One region of the Pseudomonas sp. ArH3a genome, then DNA from elsewhere that is predicted to be linked to it. Evidence: predicted binding sites of a transcription regulator. Region 1 holds the regulator's gene; each other region holds the start of a gene.
The links. Region 1 encodes FliA, which starts transcription of late flagellar genes. Its sites were predicted from a motif close to CTAAAGTTTNNNNNNNNNNNGCCGNTAA; they were not measured.
Positions count from the first base shown of each region.

Region 2: K0P33_RS12170 (methyl-accepting chemotaxis protein) is a predicted target of FliA. The motif match lies at 3,317-3,344, and genes of this name have one in related genera.
Region 3: K0P33_RS01800 (methyl-accepting chemotaxis protein) is a predicted target of FliA. The motif match lies at 2,728-2,755, and genes of this name have one in related genera.

Region 1 is NZ_CP080330.1:5,013,329-5,019,585, forward strand. Features, by position in the region: gene K0P33_RS22870 (chemotaxis protein CheA) at 1-2,016, opposite strand, end outside; gene K0P33_RS22875 (protein phosphatase CheZ) at 2,028-2,816, opposite strand; gene K0P33_RS22880 (chemotaxis response regulator CheY) at 2,835-3,209, opposite strand; gene fliA (RNA polymerase sigma factor FliA) at 3,378-4,118, opposite strand; gene fleN (flagellar synthesis regulator FleN) at 4,115-4,948, opposite strand; gene flhF (flagellar biosynthesis protein FlhF) at 5,054-6,257, opposite strand, start outside.
Region 2 is NZ_CP080330.1:2,647,485-2,653,741, reverse strand. Features, by position in the region: gene K0P33_RS12185 (methyl-accepting chemotaxis protein) at 1-694, opposite strand, end outside; gene K0P33_RS12180 (N-acetylmuramoyl-L-alanine amidase) at 810-1,640, opposite strand; gene K0P33_RS12175 (Na+/H+ antiporter NhaC family protein) at 1,819-3,138, opposite strand; gene K0P33_RS12170 (methyl-accepting chemotaxis protein) at 3,383-5,530, shown strand.
Region 3 is NZ_CP080330.1:381,849-388,105, reverse strand. Features, by position in the region: gene K0P33_RS01810 (amino acid adenylation domain-containing protein) at 1-216, shown strand, start outside; gene K0P33_RS01805 (SRPBCC family protein) at 235-693, shown strand; gene K0P33_RS01800 (methyl-accepting chemotaxis protein) at 733-2,613, opposite strand; partial or broken gene K0P33_RS01795 (sigma factor) at 2,762-3,070, shown strand; rRNA gene rrf (5S ribosomal RNA) at 3,233-3,348, opposite strand; rRNA gene rrf (5S ribosomal RNA) at 3,458-3,573, opposite strand; rRNA gene K0P33_RS01780 (23S ribosomal RNA) at 3,744-6,257, opposite strand, start outside.

The sequences.
Region 1 (6,257 bases):
TTCGTGCTGCTCTTCATGTTTGGCCGATGCCACCAGCCAGCGCTTGAGGTAGAACAGTGGCAACGCCTTATCGCGCACAATCACCACTTCCTGGCCGTCCACCACGTTGGTGCGTGACAGGTCGAGGTGGAAGATCTCGTTGACGTTGACCAGCGGGAAGGCGAACGCCTGGTTGCCCAGCATCACCATCAGGGTCGGCATGATCGCCAAGGTCAACGGCACCTTGATGACGATTTTCGAGCCCTGGCCCTTGGTCGAGTAAATATTGATCGAGCCGTTGAGCTGGCTGATCTTGGTCTTCACCACGTCCATGCCCACACCACGGCCAGACACGTCGGAAATCTCGGTCTTGGTCGAGAAGCCCGGGGCGAAGATCAGGTTGTAGCACTCAGTGTCGGTCAGGCGGTCGGCGGCGTCTTTGTCCATCACGCCACGCTTGACCGCGATATTGCGCAGAATCGCCGGGTCCATGCCTTTGCCGTCATCGGTGATCGACAGCAGGATATGGTCGCCTTCTTGCTCGGCCGCCAGAATCACCTTGCCGTTACGGGACTTGCCCGAGGCTTCGCGTTCTTCCGGGGTTTCCACGCCGTGGTCAACGGCGTTGCGCACCAAGTGGACCAGCGGGTCGGCCAGGGCCTCGACAAGGTTTTTGTCGAGGTCGGTTTCTTCACCCACCAGTTCCAGGTTGATTTCTTTCTTGAGCTGGCGTGCCAGGTCGCGAACCAGACGTGGGAAGCGGCCGAAGACTTTCTTGATCGGCTGCATCCGCGTTTTCATCACCGCGGTCTGCAAGTCAGCGGTGACCACGTCGAGGTTCGACACAGCCTTTTGCATGGCTTCATCGCCGCTGTTCAAGCCCAAGCGCACCAGACGGTTACGCACCAGCACCAGCTCGCCGACCATGTTCATGATGTCGTCCAGGCGCGCGGTATCAACGCGCACGGTGGTTTCGGCTTCACTGGCAGGCTTGTCGGCCACCGGCGCCGCCGCAGCTCGCGCAGGTGCCGGGGCGGCTGCAGGGGCTGGAGCGGGTTTGGCGGCAGCCGGGATGGCGGCCGGTGCGGGTTTCGCCGCTACCGGGGCGGCAGTCGCCGCAGCGGCCGGGGCCACTTCGGTGAACTTGCCTTTGCCGTGCAAATCATCCAACAGGGCTTCGAACTCGTGATCAGAGATCAGCCCGTCGCCCGCTGGTGCCGCACTGGCAGGTGCTGCACCGGCGACTGGGGCTGCGGCGGTCGCGGCAACTTGCGGCAAGGCTTCAGCGACAAACGTGCCTTTGCCATGCAGCTGGTCGAGCAACGCTTCGAATTCGTCGTCGGTAATGTCGTTGCTGGCCGGGGCCGCTGGCGCTTTCGACTCGGCGGCGGGTGCCACCACGTCAGCGGCGAACTGGCCTTTGCCATGCAACTGGTCGAGCAGGGATTCGAACTCTGCGTCGGTGATGTCTTCGCTGGTCGGCGTTGCGGGCGCAGCAGGCGCTTGCGGCGCTTGCGGCGCCTCAGCCTCGGCCTTCACCGCACTGAGGGAGTTGAGCAACTGCTCGAACTCGCTGTCGGTCACATCCGCTTCCGGCTCAGCAACCGCAGCAGGCGCTGCTTCCACCACCGGCGCAGCCGGGGTGGCGGCAGGTTCTGCCAGGCGCGCCAGGGCGGCCAGCAGTTCCGGCGTGGCCGCTGTGATCGGGGCACGTTCGCGCACTTCGCTGAACATGCCGTTGACCGCATCCAATGCTTCCAGAATCACGTCCATCAGTTCCGAGTCGACGTGGCGCTCACCCTTACGCAGGATGTCGAACACGTTCTCGGCGATGTGACAGCACTCCACCAGCTCATGGAGCTGGAGGAAGCCGGCGCCCCCTTTTACAGTGTGAAAACCGCGAAAAATTGCATTGAGCAGGTTCGCATCATCCGGTCGACTTTCCAGCTCGACCAGTTGTTCGGACAGTTGCTCTAAAATTTCGCCGGCCTCTACAAGGAAATCCTGAAGGATTTCTTCATCGGCGCCGAAGCTCATGTGGGTGCTCCTTAGAAGCCTAAACTGGATAACAGGTCATCTACGTCATCCTGACCTGACATAACGTCTTCACGTTTATCGGCATGAATCTGCGGACCTTCACCCTTGGCGAGATGTTTTTGTGGATCTTTTTCCGAGAGGATCGCTTCGCGGTCATGTTCGATGCCGGCAAAACGATCAACTTGGCCGGCCATGAGCACCAATTTGAGCAGGTTGCTTTCCACTTCGGTGACCAGTTGGGTCACGCGTTTGATCACCTGACCGGTGAGGTCCTGGTAATCCTGGGCCAGCAGAATGTCATTGAGGTTGCTGGCAACCGTACGGTTGTCCTGCTCGCTGCGCGACAAAAAGCCGTCGACCCGACGCGCCAAATCACGAAACTCTTCGGCCCCCACTTCGCGACGCATGAAGCGGCCCCAGTCAACGCTCAGGGCTTGTGCTTCGGTGGTCATGCCATTGACCAAGGGCGTTGCGTTTTCCACCAGGTCCATGGTGCGGTTGGCCGCCGCCTCTGTCAGCCTGACCACATAGGACAGGCGTTCGGTGGCATCGGTAATTTGCGAAATTTCTTCGGCCTGGGGCATGTGCGGGTCAATCTGAAAATTGACGATCGCACTGTGCAGCTCGCGTGTGAGCTTGCCCACTTCCTGGTACAGGCCGCGGTCACGGGTCTGGTTAAGCTCATGGATTAACTGCACCGCGTCGCCGAACTGGCCTTTTTCAAGGCTTTCAACCAACTGGTGAGCATGCTTTTTCAGGGTCGACTCAAAGTCTCCCTGTGACGTTTCTTTATGCTCCATAGCTCCCCCGTGGCAGCATCAATGACCGATGCGTTCGAAGATTTTTTCGATCTTCTCTTTCAAGGCCTGTGCAGTGAATGGCTTGACCACGTAGCCGTTTACCCCAGCTTGGGCGGCTTCGATGATCTGTTCACGCTTGGCTTCGGCGGTCACCATCAACACAGGCAGGCTGCGCAGTTTTTCATCGGCGCGCACGTGGCGCAGCAAGTCGATGCCGGTCATGCCCGGCATGTTCCAGTCGGTTACCAGAAAGTCAATGCTCCCGCTGTTGAGGATCGGAATCGCCGTAATGCCGTCATCCGCCTCGACCGTGTTAGTGAACCCAAGGTCACGCAACAGGTTTTTTATGATCCGCCGCATCGTTGAGAAGTCATCAACGATGAGGATTTTCATGTTCTTGTCCAATTCGACCTCCAAGCAGTCTTAAACGCGCCCAGCACCTGGACGCGCCATTTCAATCAACAGGCGTTACACAAAAAGGACTGCCCAGGGCACCACGCAACGAACCCGCGAAAGCATGCAGCCTTCGCGGTAGCGTCTGCAGTGTCCCCACACTGCCTGTCAGCGCGTGCGCCACTCTCCCAATCGCCCCCGCAAGCGGGCTGCGCACTGGCTGTGCAACTGGCTGACACGCGATTCGCTGACCCCCAGGACCTCACCGATTTCCTTGAGGTTCAGCTCTTCGTCGTAGTACAGCGACAACACCAGTCGCTCACGCTCCGGCAAATTGGCAATCGCGTCCGCCAACGCCCCCTGGAAACGTTCGTCTTCCAGGTCGCGCGACGGCTCCAGATGTGCACTCGCGCCATCCTCGTGCAGCCCTTCGTGTTCGCCGTCCTGCAACAGGTCGTCGAAACTGAACAGGCGGCTGCCCAAGGTATCGTTCAAAATCCCGTAGTAATCGTCGAGACTCAATTGGAGTTCGGCCGCAACTTCATGATCTTTAGCGTCACGACCGGTTTTTGCTTCAATTGAGCGAATTGCGTCACTGACCATTCGCGTGTTGCGGTGTACCGAACGCGGCGCCCAATCCCCTTTACGCACCTCATCGAGCATCGCGCCACGTATACGAATACCCGCATACGTCTCGAAACTCGCGCCTTTGCTCGCGTCGTATTTGGTCGACACTTCGAGCAAACCAATCATGCCGGCCTGGATGAGGTCTTCGACCTGCACGCTGGCGGGCAGGCGTGCCAGCAAGTGGTAGGCAATGCGCTTGACCAGCGGCGCATAGCGCTCGATCAACTCGCCCTGGCTGTCACGTGCCGACTTTTTGTAAAGGTTGTAGCCGCTGGCTGTCATAGCACCGGTCCTGCGCTCGTCTGATGCACCAATCGCTCGACGAAAAACTCCAGATGCCCCCGAGGGTTAGCGGGCAACGGCCAAGTATCGACCTTCTGAGCAATAGCCTTGAACGCCAATGCGCATTTGGAACGAGGGAACGCTTCGTAGACTGCACGCTGCTTTTGCACAGCCTTGCGTACACACTCGTCATAGGGAACTGCGCCCACGTATTGTAGGGCGACATCGAGGAAGCGATCCGTGACCTTGGTCAACTTGGCGAACAGGTTTCGCCCTTCTTGCGGGCTTTGGGCCATGTTGGCCAACACGCGAAAGCGATTCATGCCGTAGTCACGGTTAAGCAATTTGATCAGGGCGTAGGCGTCGGTGATCGACGTAGGTTCGTCGCAGACCACCAGCAACACTTCTTGCGCGGCGCGCACAAAGCTGACCACCGACTCGCCGATCCCGGCGGCGGTGTCGATCACCAGCACGTCGAGGTTGTCGCCGATATCGCTGAACGCCTGGATCAGGCCGGCATGCTGCGCCGGGCTCAGGTGCACCATGCTCTGGGTGCCCGAGGCGGCCGGCACGATACGAATGCCACCGGGGCCCTGCAGCAGCACATCGCGCAGCTCGCAGCGGCCTTCGATCACATCGGCAAGGGTATGTTTGGGTGTCAGCCCCAGCAGAACGTCGACGTTCGCCAGGCCCAGGTCAGCATCCAGCAGCATGACGCGACGGCCAAGCTCTGCCAGGGCCAGGGACAAATTCACTGACACGTTAGTTTTCCCGACGCCACCTTTGCCGCCGGTCACCGCGATCACCTGTACGGGATGCATGCTGCCCATTTTATTTCTTTACCTTGTCTTGCTTAGACGCAGGCTACATGGCTTGGCCGCGTGAATCGCTTGCAGACCATCGATGTAGGTACATTTCACGGTGTTCATCCCGCCTCAACCGACCCGTTTTGCCGGGTGGTGGTAAAGGTCGGCGAACATATCGGCCATCGCTTCCTCGCTAGGCTCTTCTTGCATTTGCACGCTGACAGCACGGCTGACCAACTGATGACGGCGCGGCAGATGCAGATCATCCGGAATCCGCGGCCCGTCGGTCAGGTAAGCAACCGGTAATTCATGACTGATAGCCAGGCTCAGCACTTCGCCCAGGCTCGCGGTTTCGTCGAGCTTGGTGAGGATGCAACCGGCCAGGCCGCAGCGCTTGTAGCTGTGGTAGGCAGCGGTAAGAACCTGTTTCTGGCTGGTGGTTGCAAGCACCAGGTAATTCTTCGACTTGATGCCACGCCCGGCCAGGCTTTCCAGCTGCATGCGCAGCGCCGGGTCGCTGGCTTGCAGGCCGGCGGTGTCGATCAGCACCACGCGCTTGCGCAGCAGCGGGTCGAGGGCGTTGGCCAGGGACTGGCCCGGGTCGACGTGGGTCACCGACACATTGAGGATGCGGCCCAGGGTCTTGAGCTGCTCCTGGGCGCCGATGCGGTAGCTGTCCATGCTCACCAGCGCGATGTTCTGCGCGCCGTACTTGAGCACATAACGCGCCGCCAGCTTGGCCAGGGTGGTGGTCTTGCCCATGCCGGCAGGGCCGACCATGGCAATCACACCGCCCTCTTCCAGGGGTTCGATTTCCGGGGTGACGATCATGCGCGCCAAGTGCGCCAGCAACATGCGCCAGGCTTGGCGCGGCTCCTCGACCTCGGCGGTGAGCGCCAGCAAGTCACGGGACAACGGGCCGGACAGGCCGATCCGTTGCAGGCGACGCCACAGGTTAGCCTGTTGCGGCTTACTGCCTTGCAACTGGTTCCACGCCAAGGAGCCCAACTGTACTTCGAGCAGCTCACGCAGGCCATTGAGTTCAAAACGCATCGAATCAAACACGCGTTGGTCGACTGCGGCGGCCGGTGCCGGCGCTGCAGGACGTGGCGGCTCTTTGAATGTTGGTTCCACCAGCGGCTCGGAAGCAGTAAGCGGCAGGCCGGCGAACAGCTGGCGATTGGTGGTGGCGTCGCTGTCGCCACGCATGCTCAGCTCAGCCTGGGCCGAGACAATGCGCGAGGCGGTCTTGCGCAACTCGTCTTCGAGTTCCATGTTCGGCACGCGCGGCGCCAGCGCCGAGGGCGTGTAATCCAGGGCAGCCGTCAGCTCG
Region 2 (6,257 bases), 2.4 Mb from region 1:
GCAGGATGGTATTGGCCGTCACCATGCCCACGGCGGCAATCACCAGCAACACCACCACAGCGACACCAAGAATGCTCAGCAGCACGCCTTCCATGCGTTTCTCAACCTTGGCTTCGACCACCGCCACCTGGGCTTCGATACCATCGAGGTTCACCGAGGTACCAATCACCATGTCCCACTTGGGCAGGTATTCGGTGTAGCCGAGCTTGGGCACCAGTTCACTCTGGCCGGGCTGGGTCGAGCTGTATTGCAGGTAGTGAGTGCCATCCTTGCCGACCTTGACCAGGTCGCGGTTGACGTAGACGCCGTTAGGGTCGCGGTTGTCCTTGAAGCTCTTGCCCACGCCGTCCGGGCTGTTGCCCTTGAACAGGCGAATGGTCTCGGAGTCGTAGCCGAAAAAGTAACCGTCCTTGCCGTAGGTGGTGTTGGAGAGCAACTTGACCACCTCAGCCCGCGCGGCGGTATCACCAGGGGCGGCAGCGTCGTAGAGCGGTTTGACGGTGGTCATGGCCACTTCTACATAGCTTTGCAGGGTGGCCTTGGCGTTGTTGAGCAGGCGCTGGCGGGTTTCATCCACCTCGTTGCGCGCCTGGCCCTGGAGGATCCACACGGTGGTCAGGCTGATGACCACAGCAAACAACAACACCGGCACGACGGCGAGGGACAGGACTTTGGCCTTCAAGCTCAGACGCATGGCATTTCTCTCTTATTAGGGGCGACTTGAGAGGTTAACGGCCAACTGCCTGGATTCTAAAGGACTCAAACGACGTGTCGCCGAGCTCACCCTTCAGGTCGGTACTCCTTGGCGCTCAGGGTCTGTATTTTTCCACCAGGGCCAATGCAATAGCCTCGGTCTGGGCGTCGGGGATACCCGAGATACCAGCCGGACGAAAATGCATTTGGAACGCGCGAAACACTTGGCGGGTTTCTTCGTCCAGCACTCCGGTTTGCGCAATTTTGTAGCCATAAGCAGCAAGGGCTTTTTGCAACGTACCGGCTTCAACCCGTTGGGACTCAGGGCGCTTGGCAAGGTGCTTTTGTACAGTGGCCGCGTCGGGCCAAGCGCCTATGCCGTGTTCGGAAAATGCCTGCCAGGGAAATAACGGGCCGGGGTCTGATTTACGCAAAGGGGCAATGTCACTGTGAGCGACCACATTTTGCGGCTCGATGCCATAACGCTTGATCAAGTCTGCTGAGAGGCGCTTGACCAACGTCAGCTGTGCTTCCGTGTACGGGAACCATAGCCGCCCGGTGGGTCCCTCGATAAAGCCAGCATTGACGATTTCGATGCCGATAGACGTGTCATTAAGGTTATTGCGGCTTGCCCATTGGCTGACCCCGGCGTGCCAGGCGCGCCTCCCCTCCGGCACCAACTGCAGAGCTACGGGTAGTTCGTGGTGCGTGGGCGGCGTAGTAAAAGCCAGGTAATGAGCGCTGGCGGTGCCGCTGGTCAGCGCTTGAAGGGAGTGGTGGTCGTCAAGGACTGTGTAATGCAGGACTAAATGACGGACCCGTTCGTTCTGGCTTTGGGACTCATGTGTGGTGTCTATGGCGTAACCGTTTTTTGCGATGAGGTTTTTCGGGCCCGTGGTGCAGCCTGCCATGGTCAGGATGGCTAGGAAAAGGATCAGCGTTTTCATCGGTGTACCTGAGCGGCGAATAAGATGCTCAAGAATGTAAAGACCCTTGCCACCCAAATACCGCACAGATGCTGCCTGAGTGCCGAATAGAGAAAGGTCTTACATAAAAAAGAGCACCTTCAGGCAAATTCTCTGTTTAGCCTCAATCACCGAGGGTGTCGCTACACGCCTGCAAGCACTAAAGGGTCATCGCTGCCAGCCACCCAAACGCCAACAACGGAATGTTGTAGTGCAAGAAGGTCGGCACCACTGTGTCCCAGATGTGATGGTGCTGACCATCAATATTGAGCCCAGAGGTCGGCCCGAGGGTGGAATCCGACGCAGGCGAGCCAGCATCGCCAAGCGCACCTGCGGTGCCGACGATGCACACAATGGCCAGCGGGCTGAACCCCAGTTGCACACACAACGGCACAAAAATCGCCGCAAGAATCGGCACCGTGGAAAACGACGAACCAATGCCCATCGTCACCAGCAGCCCCACCAGCAACATCAGCAACGCGCCCACGCCACGGCTGTGGCCGATAAACGCCGCCGAGGCTTCCACCAGCGAGCGCACGTCACCGGTGGCCTTGAGCACTTCGGCAAAGCCCGAGGAGGCGATCATGATGAAGCCGATCATCGCCATCATCTTCATGCCTTCGGTGAACAAATCGTCGGTTTCGCGCCAGCGCACAATGCCCGACACCGAAAAGATCAGGAACCCAGCCAGGGCGCCGATGATCATCGAGTCCAGCCACAGCTGAATGATGAACGCCGAAGCAATCGCCAGCCCGGCCACCAGCAGGGTCAGCGGGTTGTACTGCACTGCCACCTGCTCGACCCGCTCGATTTTCTCCAGGTCGTACACGCGTTTTTTGCGGTAACTGACAAACACCGCCACCAGCAAGCCAACCACCATGCCCAGCGCCGGTAGGCCCATGGCGTGGGTGACGTTGACCTGGCTGATGTCCACGCCGCTCTTGGCCACGTTGGCCAGCAGGATCTGGTTGAGAAAGATATTGCCGAAGCCCACCGGCAGGAACATATACGGGGTGATCAGGCCGAAGGTCATTACACAGGCGATCAGCCGGCGGTCCAGTTGCAGCTTGGTCAGCACGTATAACAGTGGCGGCACCAGCAGCGGGATAAATGCGATGTGGATCGGCAGGATGTTCTGCGAGGCAATCGCCACCACCCACAACAGGCCGATCAGCAGCCATTTGACGTGGCTGCCGCCGGTGGCTTCCTGGCGGTCCACCAGCGTCAACGCCTTGTCCGCCAGGGCATGGGCCAGGCCGGACTTGGCAATCGCCACCGCGAAAGCGCCGAGCAAGGCGTAGGACAACGCCACGGTCGCGCCGCCACCCAAACCGCCGTTGAAGGCCTTGAGCGTGGCCTCAATGCCCAGGCCACCGGTCAAGCCACCCACCAGGGCGCCAACAATGATGGCGATGACCACATGCACGCGGGACAAACTGAGCACCAGCATGGTGCCGACCGCGGCGATGACTGCGTTAATCATGGTTACCTCAAGACAGAAACATAAAAACAGGCATGCCCGCTTCCGAGCGGCCATGGGGTTGGCTGCCGGCGTGCAGGCTTTAGGAGGTCTTATTAGAGGGCGCGCACTTTGCAGCAGGCGGGCGCGCATGTCAAAAAGCGGCGTCGCTTTCAGCATTAAATTGAACGTTTAAATAATAAAGAAGCAACAATAACGGCCGATACAGAGGCTCTCTGCGTTTTCAGGTTAAGGATGCTCCTCGATGCCCCTCAGACAGCTCTCCATTCAATGGAAAATCACCCTGCTCGCCGGCCTGTGCCTGCTGGGGATCGTGACCCTGCTGGTGGGTCTGTCGCTGTATCGCATGGAGCACAGCTCGCAGCAGGTCAAAGCCTCGAGTATGCAAATGCTCGACGAGTCTGCCCAGGCGCGCATCGAGGCCCAAGGTGAAGTGCAGGCGTTGGGGATTCGCCAGCAATTCATGGACGCCTACCAGTACGGTCATGGTTTTTCCCGCCAAGTGCTGTTTTTGCGCGAACAGGCCGAAAAGCGCTTCCTCGACGCCTTCGACACCCGCGAAGACCTGACCCGCCAGGTCAAGGCCGCGCTACAGGCCAACCCAGACCTGCTCGGTTTGTCGCTCGTGTTCGAAGCCAACGCGCTGGATGGCAAAGACGAGTTGTTCGCCAACCAGGCGGAGCTGGGCAGCAATGACAAAGGCCGCTTTGCCCTTTACTGGTCGCAGCCGACGCCGGGCAAGCTGACTTCCATGTCGCTGCCGGAAAGTGACATGGCCGACACCAGCGTCGGGCCGAGCGGAGAAAAAGCCAACGCCTGGTTCACGTGCCCGCGCACCTCCCTGAAACCCTGCGTGATCGAACCGTACTTTTATGTAATCGACGGGCAAAACGTGCTGATGACCAGCATCGTGTTCCCGTTGATGGTCAACGGCAAAGTCATCGCCTCGCTGTCGGTGGACATCAACCTCAACAGCCTGCAGGCCGTGAGCCAACAGGCGAGCCAGAAGCTGTATGACGGCCAGACCCAAGTCAGCATCCTCAGCCCCAGCGGTTTGCTCGCCGGCTACAGCCCGGACGCCAGCAAACTCAGCCAGCGCCTGGATAAAGTCGACACGGCCAGCGGCGCGCAATTGATCAGCGCACTGGCGACCAGCACGCAGATCCATAGCTTGCGCACCGACCATCAACTCAAGGTATTGGCGCCCTTCGCACCCATTCCCGGCGGCAAGCCGTGGGGCGTGTTGCTGGATGTGCCGGAAACAGTCCTGGTCGGCCCCGCCGAAGTACTGAAGGCGCAACTGGATGCCGATAACACCCGCGGCACCTTGCTGGAACTGAGCCTGGGCTTGTTGGCGGCGGTGGTCGGCTTGGTCCTGGTGTGGCTGATGGCGCGCAGCGTGACCCGGCCGATCCTCGGCGTGGCGCGCATGCTGGAAGACATTGCCAGTGGCGAAGGCGACCTGACCCGCCGCCTGGCCTACGACAAACACGATGAGCTGGGGCAACTGGCCGGTTGGTTCAACCGCTTCCTCGACAAGCTGCAACCTATTATTGCCGAGGTCAAACGCTCGGTTCAGGACGCCCGTGGCACCGCCGACCAGTCCGCTGCGATTGCCACACAAACCAGCGCCGGCATGGAGCAGCAATATCGCCAAGTTGACCAAGTGGCCACCGCCTCCCACGAAATGAGCGCCACCGCCCAGGACGTGGCCCGCAGCGCCGCCCAAGCGGCACACGCTGCGCGCGATGCCGACCAGGCCACCCGCGAAGGCTTGACCGTGATCGACCGCACCACCACCAACATCGGGCACCTGGCGGCGGACATGAGCACCGCCATGGTTCAGGTCGAAGGCTTGGCGGCCAATAGCGAGAAAATCGGTTCGGTACTGGAAGTGATTCGGGGCATTGCCGAGCAAACCAACCTGCTGGCACTCAACGCCGCCATCGAAGCCGCGCGTGCCGGTGAGGCCGGCCGTGGGTTTGCCGTGGTCGCCGACGAAGTGCGCAACCTGGCGCGGCGCACCCAGGAATCGGTTGAGGAAACCCGCGTGGTGATCGAGCAACTGCAAAACGGCACCACCGAAGTGGTCGGCTCCATGGGCAACAGCTATCGCCAGGCCCAGGGCAGTGTCGAGCAAGTCGGCCAAGCGGTCACCGCCCTGCGCCAGATTGGCGAGGCGGTCACGGTGATCAGCGACATGAACCTGCAAATCGCCAGCGCCGCCGAAGAGCAAAGCGCGGTGGCCGAAGAGATCAACAGCAACGTGGCGACGATCCGGGATGTGACCGAGTCGCTGTCAGAGCAGGCAAATGAATCGGCGCGGGTGAGCCAGGCGTTGAACAGCCTGGCTAATCAGCAGCAGGGGTTGATGGATCAGTTCAGGGTCTAAATCTTCAAAATGTCGAATGATTAATGTGGGAGTCGGGCTTACCCGCGATGGCCATAGGTATCTACGCAACTTTTTGTGTTGCGCTAAGTTTTTGACCGGGTTTTTAGGTAGATATGAGTACATATCCGTTGCTGCGGTAACGGCGGCTATTGGTTCCGCCCTTACGGCGGGTCACTTTTGGAAAAGAGCCCGGAATGCCGGCCCAGCCAAAAGTAACCAAAAGGGCTCTTGCCCCACCACTCGGTGCCTCGCCTAGGCTCGGCATGCCCTCACTCCGGCTTGAATCCGTGGGCCGCCGCCATGGGCCATCCTTGGCCCATCGCGGCTAACCCGGCGTCCTGCCGGGTTACCCACGGATTCAAGCCTGCGTTCGGCCATCGTGGTTAACGGGGCGCCTCAGATCAAGATCAAGATCAAAAGCAAGAGCACGGCGGCCTAGTAGCCGACCTGAGTGGTAGAAGCAAAAGCAAGACAGAAGCAGAGCAGAAGCAGAGCACCACCCTTTCTAGCTGATGTACTGAGGTCCCAATGTGGGAGCGGGCTTGCTCGCGAAGGCGGTGTGTCAGTCAGCTCATATGTAACTGACCCACCGCCTTCGCGAGCAAGCCCGCTCCCACAATTTTGACCGAGTTTAGCTGCCAGACCGCAGTGCTCTGCTTTTCTGTGGGAGCTGGCTTGCCTGCGATGGCATCAACTCGGTGTACTTGATGGACCGAGGTGTCTGCAT
Region 3 (6,257 bases), 2.1 Mb from region 1:
CAAAGAGCGTTGCGTACGGTGGGCTGCGAGAACGCGCTGTTTGGCGTGCTGGGTTTCTACCTGGATGACCTTTCAGAAGACATCAGCGACATCTCGATGATCTGTCACGACAACGCACGCCAGGGTGTTGAAGCCATGGGCGAGCACTACCCACAAAAGGACCCGGCGCTGTTGCGTAAGGGCTGCGACCACCTCAGGGCCATTGGCTTTCTCTGACCGCTAAAGGACACGCTTATGAAACCGCTGCAACCGGATACATTGATCCGCAACCCGAATGCCGCACCGTTGGTGGCGTCTGTCGAAGTCCCGTGCGAAGCCGCTCGCCTGTGGAACGTGGTAGGCAACTTTGCAGGCTTTGATGCCTTCATTCCCGCCCTTTCGCACATCGACATGACGGGGACAGGTGTAGGCGCATTGCGCACGAAATTTTTCCACGATGGCCATTGCGCTGTAGAGCAACTCAACAGCAGGGACGACGAGGCCATGTGCATGACATGGACCACAATCTACAACACGTTGGGCGTCGCGCGGTTGTGGGCTGCAATGCGCGTGGAAGGGCTTGGCGAGGGGTGCTCCAGGGCGACCTGGACCCTGATGGGCGAGCCACTGGAAACTGAGCAGGCAGAGTTTGAACAGTTTGTGCAGGCGTTCGCCGACAGCGCACTGCAGAACGTGCGCCAGATGCTCGGCTGATCAGCAGGAGCGAGAGGCCTCGCTCCTGCATAAACAGGGTCAGATTTTGAAGCTGTCGACCAATTGCTTCAGACGGCTGGCCTGCTGGGACAGTGCATCGCAGTCCTTGAGCGTTTCGTTGAGGTTAGCCACGCCCTGCTGGTTCAGCAGGTTGATCTGGTTGATGTCGACGTTGAGGGTTTCAACCACAGCGGTCTGCTCTTCGGTGGCGGCAGCAACCGATTGGTTCATGCCATCGATCTCGACGATTCGCTGAGTCACGCTGACCAGGCGCTCACCGGCCTGGTTGGCCACTTCCACGCTTTCTTCGCTGGAGGTCTGGCTGGCGTTCATGGTGGTCACCGCTTCACGCGAACCCACTTGCAGCGAAGTGATCATCTTATGGATCTCTTCGGCGGATTCCTGGGTACGGTGCGCCAAGTTACGCACTTCATCGGCAACCACGGCAAACCCGCGCCCGGCTTCCCCGGCACGCGCGGCCTCGATCGCGGCATTGAGCGCCAACAGGTTGGTTTGCTGGGAGATGCCTTTGATCACATCAAGGATGTGGCCGATGTTGTCGGTGCTGGCGTTCAGGGTTTCGATCTGGGTGCAGGACAGGCTGATTTTTTGCGACAGCTCCGACATCGCCAGGATGGTTTTCTCTACCACCTTGCGACCGTCGTCTGCCTGTTCACTGGCACCACTGGCGTGCTGCGAAGCATCGGCGGCGTTACGCGCGATTTCCTGAGTGGCGGCGCCCAATTCGTTGATCGCCGCGGCCACGCTATTGGTCCGCGCACTTTGCTCGTCCGAACCGATGATCGAAGCGTTGGACGAAGCCATCACGCGCTGGGACAGGTCGTGTACCTGACGCGTTGCCGAAGACACTTCCGAGATGGACGCGTGAATACGCTCGACGAACTGGTTGAAAGCACTGCCAACCTCGCCAAACTCGTCCTTAGTGGTCACGTCCAGGCGGCGAGTCAAATCGCCCTCACCCTGGGCGATGTCCTGCATGGCAACACCCATGGTGGTCAGGGGGCGTAGCAGCACTTGAATCAACAGGCTCAAGAGCACCGCAATGGCGACGACCGCGATTAACATGGCGATCAGCGCAGAAGTACGGAACTTGCCCAGTGGTGCGTAGGCTTTGTCTTTATCGATCGACAGACCGATGTACCAGTCTGCACCGGGCAAACCACTGATCGGGGTGAACGAAAGGATACGGTCCTTGCCATTGAGGACAACGTCCTGGCTGACCTTCTCGATGCGCAGATTAGCGCCAGGGTAGATGTCCTTGAGGTTTTTCATCACCTGGGCCTGGTCAGGACTGACGATGACCTGGCCATCGGCGCTGACCAGAAACGCATGGCCCATGCCGCCGAAGTCTACCGAATTGATGATCTTCACCAGGGTTTGCAAGCTCAGGTCGCCGCCGACCACACCCAGCAGTTCGCCGTTCTTTTTGACCGGCAGAGCGATGGTCACGATCTGCCCGCCCACAGCTGCCATGTAGGGCGGGGTGAGCATGGTTTTATCGGCGGCCACCGCTTGTTTGTACCAGGGACGCTGACGAGGGTCGTAATCGTCGGACATCTTGGCGTCAGGGCGCTGGGTGAACACGCCGTTGGTTTGACCGACATAAGTGAACTGGAAATTCGAGGTGAATGCAGGCTGGTCGACCAGGCCTGGAAGGTCGGCAGCACTGCCCTGATGCGCAACGTTTTGCGCCAGGTTTTCGAGGACCAGAATCCGGCCACTCAGCCAGTTCTGCACACTGCTGGCGGTGAGTTCACCCGATTGCTGGATAGACGACTCCAGGTTTTGCTTGATGGTGCTGCGCTGCAGGTAGTCGTTGTAGAACGTGAATAACGCGAAAGCGAGAACCACGACGCCTGACGCGGCCAACAGAATTTTATGACTGAACTTGAGATTCATTTCATCGACTTCTTTTTGCCAAAGGGGGATGAGCGTGCCGAGTGGAACATTTCATCTAACGGGATAGGCGAACTCTGCGACCGCTCTATTTCGGTGCACGCATGGCTCATCAGTCTTTCGGCCAATTCAGGAAAAATCTTAGAAATTTGTGAGATACATCCTTATTTTGAGTAGGAAACCGACAGGCGGTACAGTCGCACTGGGCAGTGCCGCCGATGCGGCGGACCTGGCGCAAGACACCTGTGTGCAGCTACTGCAAAAGACTGAACGCTTTGAACTCAAGGCGCCTCGGGCTTTTTTGCGCACGATCGCTCGCGGCTTGGTGGTTGATCATTGGCGCCATGAAGAAATCGAGCGCGCTTACCTCGAGTCCATCGCCCATCTGCCGCAAGCGCTGGCACACAGCGCCGAAGCCCGTGCGTTGGTACTGGAGTTTCTGGAGGAAATCACACAGCTGGCAGCGCTGGACGTCTGACCTCGCGACCACCACCAGCGAGCGACGCAGTGTGCAATTCTGCTCACTTGCCGGGAAGTTTCCAGCCGCGAGGGTTCCTAGTTATTAAACCTCTAAACGACAAAACCCCTGTCTGCGTTAGCAGACAGGGGTTTCGGAATTCAATCTTGACGATGACCTACTCTCACATGGGGAAACCCCACACTACCATCGGCGATGCATCGTTTCACTGCTGAGTTCGGGATGGGATCAGGTGGTTCCAATGCTCTATGGTCGTCAAGAAATTCTGTGTACCAGACCGTTGCGTGAGCAACGTGCTGGTGAAATTCATGGACTTCTACATAAACAAAACCCCTGTTTGTGTTAGCAAACAGGGGTTCTGGAATTTAATCTTGACGATGACCTACTCTCACATGGGGAAACCCCACACTACCATCGGCGATGCATCGTTTCACTGCTGAGTTCGGGATGGGATCAGGTGGTTCCAATGCTCTATGGTCGTCAAGAAATTCGGGTACTGAGTCGTGACCTTATGGCCTCGCTTCAGCAAATTGGGTATGTGATAGCTTTCGGTGTTTTGTGAGATCGAACTTTCGGTTCTATCGTCTTCACACACCGCAATCTGATGCTTCTACTTGTTTCCAAGTCCGAAGTAGTCAAATTGCTTGGGTGTTATATGGTCAAGCCTCACGGGCAATTAGTATTGGTTAGCTCAACGCCTCACAGCGCTTACACACCCAACCTATCAACGTCGTAGTCTTCGACGGCCCTTCAGGGGACTCAAGGTCCCAGTGAGATCTCATCTTGAGGCTAGTTTCCCGCTTAGATGCTTTCAGCGGTTATCTATTCCGAACATAGCTACCCGGCAATGCCACTGGCGTGACAACCGGAACACCAGAGGTTCGTCCACTCCGGTCCTCTCGTACTAGGAGCAGCCCCTCTCAAATCTCAAACGTCCACGGCAGATAGGGACCGAACTGTCTCACGACGTTCTAAACCCAGCTCGCGTACCACTTTAAATGGCGAACAGCCATACCCTTGGGACCGGCTTCAGCCCCAGGATGTGATGAGCCGACATCGAGGTGCCAAACACCGCCGTCGATATGAACTCTTGGGCGGTATCAGCCTGTTATCCCCGGAGTACCTTTTATCCGTTGAGCGATGGCCCTTCCATACAGAACCACCGGATCACTAAGACCTACTTTCGTACCTGCTCGACGTGTCTGTCTCGCAGTCAAGCGCGCTTTTGCCTTTATACTCTACGACCGATTTCCGACCGGTCTGAGCGCACCTTCGTACTCCTCCGTTACTCTTTAGGAGGAGACCGCCCCAGTCAAACTACCCACCATACACTGTCCTCGATCCGGATAACGGACCTGAGTTAGAACCTCAAAGTTGCCAGGGTGGTATTTCAAGGTTGGCTCCACGCGAACTGGCGTCCACGCTTCAAAGCCTCCCACCTATCCTACACAAGCAAATTCAAAGTCCAGTGCAAAGCTATAGTAAAGGTTCACGGGGTCTTTCCGTCTAGCCGCGGATACACTGCATCTTCACAGCGATTTCAATTTCACTGAGTCTCGGGTGGAGACAGCGCCGCCATCGTTACGCCATTCGTGCAGGTCGGAACTTACCCGACAAGGAATTTCGCTACCTTAGGACCGTTATAGTTACGGCCGCCGTTTACCGGGGCTTCGATCAAGAGCTTCGCGTTAGCTAACCCCATCAATTAACCTTCCGGCACCGGGCAGGCGTCACACCCTATACGTCCACTTTCGTGTTTGCAGAGTGCTGTGTTTTTAATAAACAGTCGCAGCGGCCTGGTATCTTCGACCGGCATGAGCTTACGGAGCAAGTCCTTCACCCTCACCGGCGCACCTTCTCCCGAAGTTACGGTGCCATTTTGCCTAGTTCCTTCACCCGAGTTCTCTCAAGCGCCTTGGTATTCTCTACCCAACCACCTGTGTCGGTTTGGGGTACGGTTCCTGGTTACCTGAAGCTTAGAAGCTTTTCTTGGAAGCATGGCATCAACCACTTCGTTAACTAAAAGTTAACTCGTCATCAGCTCTCGGCCTTAGAATCCCGGATTTACCTAAGATTCCAGCCTACCACCTTAAACTTGGACAACCAACGCCAAGCTGGCCTAGCCTTCTCCGTCCCTCCATCGCAATAACCAGAAGTACAGGAATATTAACCTGTTTTCCATCGACTACGCTTTTCAGCCTCGCCTTAGGGACCGACTAACCCTGCGTCGATTAACGTTGCGCAGGAAACCTTGGTCTTTCGGCGTGGGTGTTTTTCACACCCATTGTCGTTACTCATGTCAGCATTCGCACTTCTGATACCTCCAGCAAGCTTCTCAACTCACCTTCACAGGCTTACAGAACGCTCCTCTACCGCATCACCTAAGTGATACCCGTAGCTTCGGTGTATGGTTTGAGCCCCGTTACATCTTCCGCGCAGGCCGACTCGACTAGTGAGCTATTACGCTTTCTTTAAAGGGTGGCTGCTTCTAAGCCAACCTCCTAGCTGTCTAAGCCTTCCCACATCGTTTCCCACTTAACCATAACTTTGGGACCTTAGCTGACGGTCTGGGTTGTTTCCCTTTTCACGACGGACGTTAGCACCCGCCGTGTGTCTCCCATGCTCGGCACTTGTAGGTATTCGGAGTTTGCATCGGTTTGGTAAGTCGGGATGACCCCCTAGCCGAAACAGTGCTCTACCCCCTACAGTGATACATGAGGCGCTACCTAAATAGCTTTCGAGGAGAACCAGCTATCTCCGAGCTTGATTAGCCTTTCACTCCGATCCACAGGTCATCCGCTAACTTTTCAACGGTAGTCGGTTCGGTCCTCCAGTTAGTGTTACCCAACCTTCAACCTGCCCATGGATAGATCGCCCGGTTTCGGGTCTATTCCCAGCGACTAGACGCCCTATTAAGACTCGCTTTCGCTACGCCTCCCCTATTCGGTTAAGCTCGCCACTGAAAATAAGTCGCTGACCCATTATACAAAAGGTACGCAGTCACCCAACAAAGTGGGCTCCCACTGCTTGTACGCATACGGTTTCAGGATCTATTTCACTCCCCTCTCCGGGGTTCTTTTCGCCTTTCCCTCACGGTACTAGTTCACTATCGGTCAGTCAGTAGTATTTAGCCTTGGAGGATGGTCCCCCCATATTCAGACAAAGTTTC